DNA from 4 places in the Sphingomonas sp. SP5 genome. Region 1 is predicted to be linked to each of the others. Evidence: predicted binding sites of a transcription regulator. Region 1 holds the regulator's gene; each other region holds the start of a gene.
What was found. Region 1 encodes LexA, which represses DNA repair genes until DNA is damaged. Its sites were predicted from a motif close to GTTCCNCNCTTGTTCT; they were not measured.
Positions count from the first base shown of each region.

Region 1 (3,747 bases):
CAGGAGGAGGTGGCGGCGGCCGGCACCGCCATCCGCCTCGTCGGCGAAGGCCCGGCGACGCCGGGGCGCAACACCCGCCGCCGAGGGCTGGACTTTTCCGCCGGCGACCGCCTGATCGCCGCCGGCGACCGGCTGACCCCGGCGCGGATCGCCGTCGCCGCCACCGGTGGCCTCGCGACGCTTCCGGTGCGCCGCGGGGTGCGGGTCGCGATCTGCGCTACCGGCGACGAGCTGGTCGCACCCGGCGCTGCGGCGACCGACAGCGCCCTGCCCGAATCGAACCGCGCGATGCTCGCGGCGATGCTCGCCGACCTGCCGGTCGATGTGATCGACCTCGGCATCCTGCCCGACGATCTTGCGACACTGCGCGATGCCTTCGCAGGCACGGACGCCGACCTGCTCGTCACCACCGGCGGCGCGTCGGTCGGCGATCACGACCTCGTCCGCCCCGCCCTGGAGGCGGCGGGCGGCAGCATCGACTTCTGGCGGATCGCGCTCAGGCCGGGCAAGCCGATGATGGCCGGCCGGCTGGGGCCGATGACGGTGCTCGGCCTGCCCGGCAATCCGGTGTCCGCCTTCGTCACCGCCATCCTGTTCGTGAAGCCGCTGGTCGCGCACCTCGCCGGTGCCGCCGATCCGCTGCCCCGGCCCGCGCTCGCCGTCCTCGGCGAAGACCTGCCCGCCAATGGGCCGCGCACCGACTATCTGCGCGCCGAATTGCGCGACGGTCGCGCCTATGCCTCGACCATCCAGGACAGTTCGATGCTCCTCACCCTGGCCCGGTCGCATGCCCTGATCGTGCGGCCGGTCGCCGCCCCCCCGGCCCGTGCGGGCGACTCGGCGGAAATCCTGCTGATCGCTTGACGGGCGCCGGATTGTTCCCTAGAAGTTCCGCGTCTGTTCTGACGGGAAGGACCGCCATGCTTACGCGCAAGCAGCACGAGCTCGTGTGCTTCATCAACGACCGCCTCGAGGAAACGGGGATCTCCCCTTCGTTCGAGGAGATGAAGGAGGCATTGGACCTCAAGTCGAAATCCGGCGTCCATCGCCTCATCAGCGCGCTGGAGGAGCGGCATTTCATCCGCCGCCTGCCCAACCGCGCCCGCGCGCTGGAAGTGCTGCGCATGCCCGAACGTTCGGAGCGCAAGGCCACCGCCACGCCGGCCCCCGCGCCGGCGAAGACCGGCAACGTCCGCCCCGCGCCGCCCCCCGCCAACGACGTGGTCGAGATCCCGCTGCATGGCCGCATCGCCGCCGGCGTGCCGATCGAGGCGTTCGAGGGCAGCTCGATGCTCGCGGTGCCGGCCGCCCTGCTGGGCTCGGGCGAACATTATGCGCTGGAGGTATCGGGTGATTCGATGGTCGAGGCCGGCATCCTCGACGGCGATTACGCGTTGATCCGCCGCACCGACGTCGCCCGCGACGGCGAGATCGTCGTCGCGCTGATCGAGGACAGCGAAGCCACGCTCAAATATTTCCGCCGCGAAGGCGCGATGATCCGCCTCGATCCTGCCAACCGCGCCTACGAACCGCAGCGTTACGTGCCCGCGCACGTCCGCGTGCAAGGCAAGCTGTCGGGCATCCTGCGCCGCTACGACTGACGGTCGACACCCCCCTCGCCGGTGCGACTTTCGCGACCTTTGCACCGGCGACGACACCTGCACGGGTGTGACTTTTGTGACTTTTGAAATCAGCTAAAGTCCTGATTAAGCACGACATTACGTCGCACTCGTGCTGAGCCCGTCGAAGGAGAGGCGATTCTCATGACTTTAGCGCTGATCGACATCCAAGATAAGGGATTCCTTTCATCCTCCCCCGCCCAGGGGGGGGATTGAAGGTCGATTGGTCCTAAGCATGAGGACCGCATTCAAACCGTTCGTGCTGAGCCTGTCGAAGCACAGGTGAGACTCAGGCCCTCGCCACTAACACTTGCCCCCCTCGCTCCAGCAACCCGATCACCGCCCTACCCCGTCCCGCGGCGGCATGATCGTCGGCGGGACCAGCCACGGATGGCCATCGCCCGCCCGCCGCACCGTCGCGACACGGCCATTCGCCAGCGTCACCGCCACCCCGCCGGTCCGTCGCAGCACCGGCGCATCCAGCGTCAGCCAGCGCGGCCGGCACCCTCGCGGCAGCCGCCGCTCGCTGACCACGATGTCCGCCGCCCGGCACGCCGCGACCAGCGCCGGCCAGGGCACCGGGTAGGCGCTGCGCGTCGCCAGCACCCGCCAGCGACGCCCACCCGCCGCCAGATCGACCGCGCACAGGTCGCGGGTGCAGCGCGCCGCCGCCTGATCGGCGAGCAGCAGCGGCTCGCCCTCCACCCCGCCATTCTCGGCGAGCATGCCGCGCACATAGTCGCCGGCCCTATCGCGCAGCAGGGCAAGATCGGCGCCGAGCCGAACCGCCAGATGCCGCCCGTCGCCGGTCACCAGCACGTCGGGCGCCGGCGTGGCGAGCGCCCAGATGCCGCCCGCCAGCAGCGGCAGCAGCCCCAGCCGCCGCCATCGCGTCCGCCACAACACCAGCCACAGCCCGCCCGCGATCATCAGCGCAAAGGCGCCGGCCGGCATCGACGGCAGCGCCACCGAGGATCCCGGTGCCGCCGCCACCGCATGGGCGAGGCGCAGCAGCAACCGGATCGCAAGGTCGGCCAGCCACCACAGCGGCGCGCCCAGCCCCGCCACGTCGAGCAGCAGCGCCGTCGCCTCGATCGGCATGATGACGAACGTCGTCAGCGGGATCGCGATCAGGTTGGCCGCGGCGCCATACAGGCCCGCCTTGTGGAAGTGATAGGCGGCGATCGGCAGCAACGCCGCCTCCACCGCCACCCCGGTCAGCAGCAGCGATCCCAGCCCGCGCGCCATCCGGCGGCCGATCCGCTCCTCGCGTGGCTCGAACCAATGCCGCCCCCGCGGGTGCTCGTGCAGCGCGACGATGGCGGCGATGGCCGCGAACGATAGTTGAAAGCTCGGCCCGATCAGCGCCTGCGGCCACAGCAGCAGCACGACCATCGCGCCCGCCGCGACCAGTCGCAGCGTCACCGCCTCCCGCCCCATCGCGAGCGCCGCCAGCACCAGCAGCGCCGCGACGCAGGACCGGATCGTCGGCACCTGGCTGCCGGTCAGCAGCGTATAGCCGATCGCCGCCAGCGCACCGGCCGCACCGGCGACCAGCGGCAGCCGCACCCGGATCGCGAGCCAGGGCCATAGCGCCAGCAGGCGCAGCACGACGAACATCGTCGCCGCCACCGCAGCGGTGATATGCAGGCCGCTCACCGACAGCAGATGGGCGAGCCCCGCCTTGCGCATGGCGGCCGCGTCGTCCTCGGCGATCGCGCCTTCGTCGCCCGTTGCCAGCGCTGCGGCGATGCCGCCGCGGCTGCCGGGCAGGCGATCGGTGATGTGCCGCGTCAGGGCGAGGCGCAGGCTGCCCTCCCCCGCACCGCGCCGCACGACCGCGACCGGCGCGAAGCCGCGCCCCGTCGCGCCGATCCCGGCGAACCACGCCACCCGCGCGAAGTCATAGGCGCCCGGCACGGCCGCGGCGGGCGGCGGCATCAGCCGCGCGCGCAGGGCCAGCACCGCGCCCGCCGTGGCGCCCGCCGGCATGTCGGCCTGCGCAACATTCACCCGGATGCGCGGCGGCAGCGCCGTGCCCGCCTGCGGCAGCAGCGTCAGCCGTACCATCTCCCGCGCCGGCAGCGGCTCGACCCGTTCCACCCGCGCGGTGAACGCCGCCACCACC
Region 1 covers NZ_JBZFLF010000001.1:632,088-635,834, forward strand. Annotated here, with positions in the region: gene AC4GY7_RS02860 (molybdopterin molybdotransferase MoeA) at 1-864, shown strand, start outside; gene lexA (transcriptional repressor LexA) at 921-1,601, shown strand; gene AC4GY7_RS02870 (ComEC/Rec2 family competence protein) at 1,956-3,747, opposite strand, start outside.

Region 2 (3,747 bases), 340 kb from region 1:
CCACCGCGCTGCGCGTGAAGTCGATGCGCGCCTCCGCCTTGTCGATCTTGGCGGCATAGGTGACGCCGTCCTCCGGCTGCGCCACGGCGGGATGCGCGGCAAGGTCCGCCAGCACCGTCACCATCAGCTGCGCACCCATCGTCGCCAGTTCCTCGGTCAGCGCGCCTGCCGTCTTGCCGTCGATCGCCGTGCGGCCCTCCAGACGCACCGGGCCGGTGTCCAGCCCCGCCTCCATCTGCATGATGCCGACGCCCGTCTCGGTGTCGCCCGCCAGGATCGCACGCTGCACCGGCGCCGCGCCGCGCCAGCGCGGCAGCAGCGAGCCATGGACGTTGAGGCAGCCGTGCCGCGGCGCCGCCAGCACCGCCTTGGGCAGGATCAGGCCATAAGCGGCGACCACCGCCACGTCGGCCTCCAGCGCGGCGAACGCGGCCTGCTCGTCTGCGCCCTTCAGGCTGACGGGGTGGCGCACGGTTATGCCCAGTGCCTCCGCCCGCTGCTGCACCGGCGAGGGCACCAATTCGCGCCCGCGCCGCCCGCCCGGCCGCGGTGGCTGGCTATAGGCTGCGACGACGCTGTGCCCGGCCGCCACCAGTGCATCCAGCGTCGGCACCGCGAAGGCGGGAGTTCCCATGAAGATGATCCGCATGCCTCGCCTTCAACGCGCTGGCGGGCGGGCGCGCAACCCCCTATCTGTTCCTGCTATGGCGTCTCCCGAAATCGAAGCCCTGACCCAGGCGCTGGCGCGTCTTCCCGGCCTGGGGCCGCGCTCGGCCCGTCGCGCCGTGCTGCACCTCCTCAAGAAGCGCGAGGCGGCGCTCGGGCCGCTGCGCGCGGCGCTGGAGGCGGTGGACGAGCGGCTGGAGACCTGCTCCGTCTGCGGCAACGTCGATACCGCCAATCCGTGCGCGATCTGCGCCGATCCCCGCCGCGACCAGCGGGCGCTGTGCGTGGTGGAGGAGGTCGCCGATCTGTGGGCGCTGGAGCGCTCGCGCCTGTTCCCCGGCCGCTTCCACGTGCTGGGCGGGCGGCTGTCCGCGCTCGAGGGCGTGCGTCCGGAGGACCTCGCGATCGATGCGCTCGTCGGCCGGATCGAGGCCGGCGGCATCGACGAGGTCGTACTGGCGATGAATGCGACGCTGGAGGGGCAGACCACTGCGCACTACCTCGCCGACCGGATCGAGCGGTTTCCCGTTCGCCTGACGCAGCTCGCCCATGGCCTGCCGGTCGGCGGCGAGCTCGACTATCTCGACGAAGGCACGCTCGCCCAGGCGCTGCGCGCGCGGCGGCCGGTCGGCTGATCCGCCGCGATGCTTGACGCCATCCCGCCCGCCCCCTAGCTCCCGGGCCATGGCCGTCCTTCCTATCGTCGAAGTCCCCGATCCGCGTCTGCGCGTCATCTCCAAGCCGGTCGATGCGATCACCGACGCGACCCGTGCGTTCGTCGCCGATATGTACGACACGATGTATGCGGCACATGGCATCGGCCTCGCCGCGATCCAGGTCGGCGTCGACCAGCGCATCCTGGTGATCGACCTGCAGGAGGAAAAGGACGCGGAGGACAAGCCGATCAAGGCCCCGCGCGCCTATATCAACCCCGAGATCCTGTCGGTCAGCGACGAGACCAGCACCTATAACGAAGGCTGCTTGTCGATCCCTGAACAATATGCCGACGTGCAGCGCCCCACCGCCTGCCGCGTCCGCTGGCAGGACGAGACGGGCGCGCACCACGAGGACGAGCTGACCGGCCTGCTCGCGACCTGCATGCAGCATGAGATCGATCATCTGAACGGCGTGCTGTTCATCGACCATATCAGCCGCCTGAAGCGCGACATGGTGATGAAGAAGCTGGCCAAGGCCCGCCGCTGACCCTCAGGGATCGCCCTATATATTAAGGGGCTGTCCTACACGCCGCGTTCGATCTATGTTCCCCTGATGATGCGGGATCGTCCCAAAAGAACACCGTCGTCGGTGTGACTTTTGTGACCTTTCGAAGGGTAGAAGTGTGGATCAGTCGTCGTTCGTTATCGCCATTCTGGCGCTCGCCGCAGGCCTGCTGATCGGCTGGCTGCTGGCGAGCCGCCGCGCAGGATCGCTCGCCGCCGACCTTGCCGTCGCGCAGAGCAAGGCCGCCGATGCCGACCTCGCCACCCGCGCCCGGGACGCGGTGGAACAGGAGCGTAACGAGGCGATGCGCAACCTTGCCGCGCTGCGTGCGCAGGCCGAGGACCGGGCCGGCGCGGTCGAGGCCCTGCGTGGCGAACTCGTGGCGATCCGCACCGACCGCGACGCGGCCCGTACCGAGCTTGCCGCAGCCCATGCGCAGAGCGAAGCCTTCGAGGCGCGGCTTGCCGATATGCGCGAGGCGAAGGAGCTGATGGCGACGCAGTTCAACGAGCTTGCCAACCGCGCGCTGACCGACGCCCAGAAGGCCTTCCTCGATCGGGCCGAGGCGCGCTTCCGCCAGTCGGAGGAGCTGGCCGGCCAGAACCTCAAGTCGCTGCTCCAACCGGTCAACGATCGCCTCGCCCGCTACGAGGAGGGCGTCGCGCGGGTCGAGGCGGAACGCCGCGACGCATTCGGCGACCTCAAGGGCCAGATCGAGCAGATGCGCCTTGGCCAGGAGCGTGTGTCGGGCGAGGCGGCAAAGCTGGTCAACGCGCTGCGCAACGCCCCCAAGGCGCGCGGCCGCTGGGGCGAGCAGCAGCTGCGCAACGTGCTGGAAAGCTGCGGGCTGGCCGAACATACTGATTTTAAAATGGAAGTTAGCGTCGCCGACGGGGAAGGGGGGCGACTGCGCCCTGACGCGATCGTGCGCGTCCCCGGCGGCAAATCGCTCATCATCGATGCCAAGGTGTCGCTCAACGCCTATCAGGATGCGTTCGGCGCGGTGGACGAGGCCGAGCGCCAGATCGGCCTCACCGCGCACGCCGCCTCGATGCGCGCGCACGTCAACGGCCTCAGCGCCAAGGCCTATTGGGCGCAGTTCGACGACACCCCCGAATATGTCGTAATGTTCGTCCCCGGCGAACATTTCCTGTCGGCCGCGCTGGAGCATGACGCCGGCCTGTGGGACTATGCCTTCGACAAACGCGTGCTGCTCGCGACCCCGACCAACCTGATCGCCATCGCACGCACCGTCGCGGCGGTGTGGCGGCAGGAGAAGCTCGCCAGCGAGGCGCGGGCGATCGGCACCTTGGGCAAGGAATTGTACCAGCGGTTGGCGGTGATGGGCGGCCATGTCGCGCGGCTGGGCAAGAACCTCGATACCGCGATGGGCGCCTACAATGCCTTCGTCGGCAGTCTCGAAAGCCAGGTGCTGACCAGCGCCAAGCGGTTCGAGGCGCTGAACGTCGATACCGGCGGCAAGGCGATCGAGCCGCTACCGGTCGGCGAGCAAAGCGCCAGGCCGCTCACCAAGCTGGTGGCGGCACTACCGGAAGAGGTGTGAGGTGCCCGCCTACCGGCCGACTCGGTTGCCGCCGCCCTATCTGCGGCGGATCGCCTTCAAGCCGGATGCGGTCTTTTCCCGCAAACATTACCCTTTCTCGCTACCCTTCCTGCGCGACGACGATTTCGAGCTGACCTTCGACCGCGCCGTCACGATCATCGTCGGCGAGAATGGGGTCGGCAAATCGACCCTGCTGGAGGCGATCGGCGCCCTCGCCGGGTTCGACCAGGCGGGCGGCGGCCCCGGCTATCGGCCGATGGATCACGGCGGTGCCGTGGAGCGCAACGGGGATGTGC
Region 2 covers NZ_JBZFLF010000001.1:297,027-300,773, reverse strand. Annotated here, with positions in the region: gene fmt (methionyl-tRNA formyltransferase) at 1-649, opposite strand, end outside; gene recR (recombination mediator RecR) at 705-1,301, shown strand; gene def (peptide deformylase) at 1,351-1,869, shown strand; gene AC4GY7_RS01370 (DNA recombination protein RmuC) at 2,006-3,451, shown strand; gene AC4GY7_RS01365 (AAA family ATPase) at 3,453-3,747, shown strand, end outside.
Region 2: the regulator LexA is predicted to act here: its motif matches at 1,916-1,931, upstream of AC4GY7_RS01370 (DNA recombination protein RmuC).

Region 3 (3,747 bases), on a different contig from region 1:
CTCCCCGGCTTGCTGGCGTAGCTCTCGCGAGCGGGTGGCGACGGTGGCGGGGAGGCGCTGGCGCTTGGTCAGGCCTTCGTCGTTTCCCCTCACCCTTCCCACGGCCAACGGCCGCGGGCCCCTTCCCTCTCCCACAAGGGGAGAGGGAGATTCACCCAATCCCTCTCCCCTTGTGGGAGAGGGAGGGAGCGGCGCAGCCGCGGAAGGGTGAGGGGGAGTTGGCATGACTCCAGCGCCGACCCATCACCTCACTGGCACGCCAGGCATTCGTCGTAATCCGTCGTCTCGCCGATCTCGAACTTCGGCGCGGCGATGGTGTTGTCGGCCTCCACGCCGCCGCTGCCGGCGAAGCCGGCGCGCTGCACCGACTTGGAGCGCAGGTAATAGAGCGACTTGATGCCGAGCTCCCATGCGCGAAAGTGGAGCATCAGCAGGTCCCATTTCTCGACGTCCGCCGGGATGAACAGGTTCAGCGACTGCGCCTGGTCGATATAGGGCGTGCGATCGCCGGCGAGTTCGAGCAGCCAGCGCTGGTCGATCTCGAAGCTGGTCTTGTAGCAGTCCTTTTCCTCTGTCGAGAGGAAGTCGAGATGCTGGACCGAACCGCCATGTTCGAGGATCGAACTCCACACCGCTTCGCTGTTCTTCGATTTCTCGACCAGCAGCTTTTCGAGATAGGGGTTCTTGACCGAGAAGCTGCCCGACAGCGTCTTGTGGGTGTAGATGTTCGCCGGGATCGGCTCGATGCACGCCGAGGTGCCGCCGCAGATGATGCTGATCGACGCGGTCGGCGCGATCGCCATCTTGCAGCTGAACCGCTCCATCACGCCGACGTCGGCGGCATCGGGGCAGGGGCCGCGCTCCACGGCGAGCTGCATCGAGGCTTCGTTCACCTGTGCGTTGATGTGCTTGAAGATGCGCAGGTTCCACGACTTGGCCATCGCTCCCTCAAAGGGCAGGCCGCGCGCCTGGAGGAAGGAGTGGAAGCCCATGACGCCCAAACCGACCGAGCGTTCGCGTGCGGCGGAATAGGCGGCGCGCTCCATGCCCGGCTCGTGGCGGTCGATGTAATCCTGCAGCACGTTGTCGAGGAAGCGCATCACGTCCTCGATGAAGACCTTGTCGTCCTTCCACTGGTCCCACGTTTCGAGGTTGAGCGAGGACAGGCAGCAGACCGCGGTGCGATCGTTGCCGAGATGGTCGCGGCCGGTCGGCAGCGTGATCTCGGAGCACAGGTTGGAGGTCGACACCTTGAGGCCGAGTTCGCGGTGATGCTTGGGCATCGTGCGATTCACATGGTCGGCGAAGACGATATAAGGCTCGCCGGTCTGCAGGCGGGTTTCAACGAGCTTCTGGAACAGCGAGCGCGCGTCGACGGTCGCCCGGACGGTCTGGTCCTTGGGGCTGAGCAGGTTCCATTCCCTGCCGTCGCGCACCGCCTCCATGAAGGCATCGGTGAGCAGCACGCCATGGTGCAGGTTCAGCGCCTTGCGGTTGAAATCGCCCGAGGGTTTGCGGATTTCGAGGAATTCCTCGATCTCGGGATGCGAGATGTCGAGGTAGCAGGCGGCCGAGCCGCGGCGCAGCGAGCCCTGCGAGATCGCGAGGGTGAGGCTGTCCATCACGCGGACGAAGGGGATGATGCCGCTGGTCTTGCCGTTGAGGCCGACGGGTTCGCCGATGCCGCGCACATTGCCCCAATAGGTGCCGATGCCGCCGCCGCGCGATGCGAGCCAGACGTTCTCGTTCCAGGTGTCGACGATGCCGTTGAGGCTGTCGGGCACCGAATTGAGATAGCAGCTGATCGGCAGGCCGCGCCCGGTGCCGCCGTTCGACAGCACCGGCGTCGCCGGCATGAACCACAGGCGCGAGATATAGTCGTACAGGCGCTGCGCATGGGCGGCATCGTCGGCATAGGCCGAGGCGACGCGGACGAAGAGGTCCTGATAGCTTTCGCCGGGCAGCAGGTAGCGATCGTTCAGCGTTTCCTTGCCGAAATCGGTGAGCAGCGCATCGCGGCTGTGATCCACCTCGACCGGATAGGGCCGGGGGTGGATCGCCTTGCTGCCGCTCGTGGCGGGTGCCTCGGCTGCGGCATCGGCGGCGGTCGCTTCGATCGTGTCGGTCATGGCCTCACCCTGCGTGTCCCTGAAATCCATCGAAACCGATCCTTTGTTCCCTAAGTGTTCGAATCGGCGGCGCATTTCCATGCTACCACCATGGCGGCCCGGCCGTGAGAACAAAATAAGCACATCGCGACGCCGCAGCGTGCCGTGCGACCCCGTCCCCAAGGAATAGGGTCTTCGTCCTCTACCAGCAATTGGGTCCGCCCCCGAACTCAACCCCTACAAATTGTGGCAAACCGCCACCGCAGGCAAGAGCTTAATGTCGGTGAGGCGATGGGGTTCCGGTAGCCGAGCGGGCGGACGGCGCCGCGCATCGCGAACGACGCGCGGACTTCTGCGGGTTTCGCAAAGTGCAAGGGAACGGGGCAGGAACAAAAATTTTTTGACCGCCGCGACTATGACCGAATAGGCCTTTTAATAGGTCAGAATTGGCTATAATACGGTATCATAATGATCCGACTTAGGTTGGTTTGCACGCGACGCTGGACGACCAGCCGAAACGTTGCGGCTCAAGTTAAAGACCGGCCGAAGAGCCGCGAAGCCATTACCAGGCAAGCGAAGGCGGACAGGGCCGCCAGTAGAGGGGAAGACAATGAGAAATAAGCATCTTTTGCTCGCAACAAGCTGTTTTGTGACGATCTGCGTCATGCCGGTTGCTGCACAGGCGCAGCAGGCAGATGCTGCCCAACACGATGGTGCAAAGGGCCAGAGCCGCAGGAATGCCGAACGTGAGAACGAACGGCTGACAGACGGTACATCATCGAACCAGGCAGAGGACAATGCCGGCGACATCGTCGTAACGGGTTCGCGCATCGTAAACCCCAATCTTGCGTCTGCTGCACCGATCCAGGCCGTATCCGCGCAAGAGATCAAGCTGAGCGGCGCGGTGAACATCGAAGATGTGCTCAACCGTCTGCCGCAAGTGGTGCCTTACAATCCCCAGGCCGACGATGAAGGCAACGGCACCGCACGTGTCAATCTGCGAAACATCGGTGGTTCAGGCGGGGCGGCTCTCGTGCTGTTGGATGGTCAGCGCCTTGGCGGCCAGGTAGCAGCCGACGTCAATTCCATTCCTCCTGCCCTGGTCGAGCGAGTCGACGTCCTCACCGGCGGTGCGGCGGCGGTCTACGGGCCTGACGCGTTGACAGGTGTCGTCAATTTCGTTCTCAAGAAAAATTTCCAAGGCGTCCAGGTCGATGCCAATTACGGCTTCTTCAACCACTTCAACCGCCGCAACATCGTGACGGATGTCGCTCAGTCCCGGGGCTTCGCCATACCACTGGGTTGGACGAACGATGGTGCGCGCGCGACCATCAATGTCACGGCCGGAACGCGTCTGCTGGACGACCGCCTGTCGATCTCGGGCTATTTCAGTTATCGTCACACCGATAACCTGCCCTATCCGTCACGTTCGACCCAGGCGTGCCACCTGCTGCAAGCTGGCATCGATGGAGCGCTGAGTTGCGATAGCACCATCTATTCGCGATATGGATATATCTACAATCTGAATGGCGGGACCCCGCAGATCAATGCGAGGGATGGTGTAAGCCGCATCTTCCGGCCTTATCGCAACACACAGGACGCCACGACCGACCGTCAGAATCGGATGGACAGCAGTTAT
Region 3 covers NZ_JBZFLF010000002.1:442,048-445,794, forward strand. Annotated here, with positions in the region: gene AC4GY7_RS05970 (endonuclease domain-containing protein) at 1-102, opposite strand, end outside; gene AC4GY7_RS05975 (ribonucleoside-diphosphate reductase subunit alpha) at 249-2,159, opposite strand; gene AC4GY7_RS05980 (TonB-dependent receptor plug domain-containing protein) at 2,719-3,747, shown strand, end outside.
Region 3: the regulator LexA is predicted to act here: its motif matches at 2,175-2,190, upstream of AC4GY7_RS05975 (ribonucleoside-diphosphate reductase subunit alpha).

Region 4 (3,747 bases), 100 kb from region 1:
CGCGCGGCGAAGAGGTCGCGCCGCCCGGCTTCACCATCGATGCGAGCCGCGTCCACGGCAAGGCGCGGCTTACCCTGCTCCGCCGCGCCTGACGCGGTCAGGCCGGGGCGCGGCGCAGCAGCGCGAGGCCGGCGAGGCTCAGCACGCCGGCAGCGACGAGGTACAGGCCGACCCAGCCGAGGCCGCGCGGTGCCAGCGCCTCGGCGGCGAGCGGGGCGAGCGCGCCGCCGATGATGCCGCCCAGATTGAAGGTCATCGATACGCCGGTATAGCGCACGCCGGCCGGGAACAGGCTGGGCAGCCAGCCGCCGAGCGGACCATAGGCAAAGCCCATCACGAACAGGGCGAAGGCGAGCCAGAGGAAGATCACGAACAGCGAGCCCGCCCCCAGCATCGGTCCCATCGCGATACCCGCGACGATGCAGCCGACGAAGCCGACGATCAGCATCCGCCGCGCATCGGTGCGATCGGCCATGACGCTGGCGACGATCACCCCGGCGGCCAGGAACAGGATGGCGGCAAGCTCCACGCCCAGCATCGCCTGCCGGCCGTACCCCAGCGTCTTGGTGCCGTAACCCAGCGTGAAGGCGGTCGCGAGATAGAAGAGCGCGAAGCAGGCGATCACCCCGCCCGTCCCGGCAACAAGGGCGCGGCCGTGATGGACGATGAGCGTGGCGATCGGCACCTTGGGCAGCGCCTCCGCCTCCGCCGCTTCGAGAAACGCCGGCGTTTCGGTCAGCTTGAGGCGCACCCACAGGCCGAGCGCGACCAGCACGGCGCTGACGAGGAACGGTAGGCGCCAGCCCCATTCGCGGAACTGCGCATCGTCAAGGGCGAGCCCCAGGAGCAGGAACAGGCCGTTTGCCATGATGAAGCCGACCGGCGCGCCGAGCGGCGGAAACATGCCCCAGGTGTTGCGGCGGTGCGGCGGCGCGTTCTCCACGGCGAGCAGCGCCGCGCCGCCCCATTCGCCACCCAGCCCCAGCCCCTGCCCCAGCCGCATCAGGCAGAGCAGCAGCGGCGCGATCCAGCCGACCGCTTGGTAGGTCGGCAGGAAGGCGATGGCCACCGTCGAGCCGCCCATCAGCATCAGGCTGGCGACCAGGGTCGACTTGCGCCCCACGCGATCGCCGAAATGGCCGAACACGATCGCTCCCACCGGCCGCGCGACGAAGGCGAGGCCGAAGCTCGCATAGCTCAGCATCTGCTGCGCCGATCCGCTCTCCGCCGGAAAGAACAGCGCGCCGAACACCAGCGCTGCGGCGGTGGCGTAGATGTAGAAATCGTAGAATTCGACCGCGGTACCGACCAGGCTGGCGGTCAGGATGCGGCGGGGCGATGCGGTCGCGCTCGACGAGGCGGGGTGCGGCTGGGTCATGGCGGTGCACTCATCGCGAATTTTTCACCACGGGCAACATGCGTGAAATCCGACCGCAACAAATCGCGCCTAGAGGCTCAGGTGTCGCTGCTCCTCTCCCCCTGTGGGTGGCGACCTGCCGGTCGCCTCCCCTGTCGACCGGCATCTCCCTGAACTACGGGGCGGTCGCCCGGCGACTGCCCCGATTTTTCACGGACTTGCCCCCATCGCCGCCGTTCCCTACCTGTTCGCCGGTGACCGATCATGCCCCCGCCGCCGCCCTGCAGGACCCACCGTATCTGAAGGGCCTCAACCCGCCGCAGCGCGAGGCGGTGCTGACCACCGAAGGACCGGTGCTGATGCTGGCCGGCGCGGGCACCGGCAAGACGGCGGCGCTCACCGCGCGACTCGCGCACCTCCTCTGGACGCGCAAGGCCTGGCCATCCGAGATCCTGAGCGTCACCTTCACCAACAAGGCCGCGCGCGAGATGCGCGAGCGCGTCGGCCGGCTCGTCAGCGATGCGGTGGAGGGGATGCCGTGGCTCGGCACCTTCCACGCGATCGGCGCCAAGATGCTGCGCCGCCATGCCGAGCTGGTCGGGCTGCAATCCAACTTCACCATCCTCGACACCGATGACCAGCTGCGGCTGCTGAAGCAACTGATCCTCGCCGCCGACCTCGACGAGAAGCGCTTCCCCGCCCGCAGCCTGGCGGGCCTGATCGACGATTGGAAGAACAAGGGCCTGGTGCCCGCCGACATCGATGCCGGCGAGAGCGAGCGCTATGCCAACGGTCGCGGCGGCGAATTGTACGCGCAATATCAGGCACGGCTGAAGGCGCTGAACGCCTGCGACTTCGGCGACCTGCTGCTCCACATGCTGACCATCCTGAAGACGCATCCGGACGTGCTGCGCACCTATCAGGAGCGGTTCAAATATATCATGGTCGACGAATATCAGGACACCAACGTCGTCCAGTACCTCTGGCTGCGGCTGCTGGCCCAGGCGCGCAAGAACATCGCCTGCGTCGGCGACGACGACCAGTCGATCTATTCCTGGCGCGGCGCGCAGGTGGAAAACATCCTGAAGTTCGAAAAGGACTTCCCGGGTGCCAAGGTCATCAAGCTGGAGCAGAATTACCGGTCGACGCCGCACATCCTCGGCGCCGCGTCCGGCATGATCGCCAATAACGGCGGCCGCCTCGGCAAGACCCTGTGGACCGAACTGGACGCAGGGGAGAAGGTGCGCGTGCTCGGCGTCTGGGACGGGCCGGAAGAGGCCCGCCGCGTCGGCGAAGAGATCGAAGCCTGCCGCCGCAACGGCAAGCGGCTGGACGATATTGCGATCCTGGTCCGCGCCCAGCACCAGACGCGCGAGTTCGAGGACCGCTTCATCGCGATCGGCATGCCGTACCGCATCGTCGGCGGCTACCGGTTCTACGAACGCGCCGAGATCCGCGATGCGCTCGCCTATCTGCGCATCGTCAACCAGCCGGCGGACGATCTCGCCTTCGAACGGATCGTCAACGTCCCCAAGCGCGGCCTCGGCGACAAGGCGCTGGCGAAGATCCATCAGCTCGCCCGCGCCGAAGGGCTGCCGCTGACCATCGCGTCGGCCCGCATCCTCGACACCGACGAACTGACCCCGCAGGCGCGCCGCGCGCTCGGCAATTTCGTCGGCGATATCGCGCGCTGGCGCGACATGGCACGCGACCTGCCGCATGCCGAGCTCGCCCGGCAGCTGCTCGACGAAAGCGGCTACACCGCGATGTGGCAGGCGGAAAAGTCGGTCGAGGCGGCGGGGCGGCTGGAGAACCTGTCCGAACTGGTCCGCGCGATGGAGGAATATGAATCGCTCGGCGCCTTCCTCGAACACGTCAGCCTGGTCATGGACAAGGAGGGCGCCGTCGCCGAGCCCGAGGTGACGATCATGACCATCCACGCCGCCAAGGGCCTGGAATATGACACCGTCTTCCTCGTCGGTTGGGAAGAGGGGCTGTTCCCCTCGCAGCGGTCGCTGGACGAGGGCGGCACCAAGAGCCTGGAGGAGGAACGCCGCCTCGCCTATGTCGCGATCACCCGCGCGCGCCGCCGTGCGGTGATCCTCCATGCCGCGAATCGGCGTATCTACGGCCAGTGGACGTCGAGCATTCCCAGCCGCTTCGTCGGCGAACTGCCCGGCGAGCATATCGACAGCGACACGACCATGTCCGGCGGCGAAAGCCTGTGGCGCGCCAATTGGAGCGAGCGGGCCGATCCCTTCGCCGATGTCGCGCGCGGCACCGGCCGGGGGCCAGGCTGGCAGCGTGCCGCCGGATCGGGATCCAGCTTCACCACCGCACCGACGCGTATCGTCGAAAGCCGCGCGAGCGCGGTCAGCCTGGGCAACAAG
Region 4 covers NZ_JBZFLF010000001.1:529,039-532,785, forward strand. Annotated here, with positions in the region: gene rsmD (16S rRNA (guanine(966)-N(2))-methyltransferase RsmD) at 1-92, shown strand, start outside; gene AC4GY7_RS02395 (MFS transporter) at 98-1,378, opposite strand; gene AC4GY7_RS02400 (ATP-dependent helicase) at 1,612-3,747, shown strand, end outside.
Region 4: the regulator LexA is predicted to act here: its motif matches at 1,593-1,608, upstream of AC4GY7_RS02400 (ATP-dependent helicase).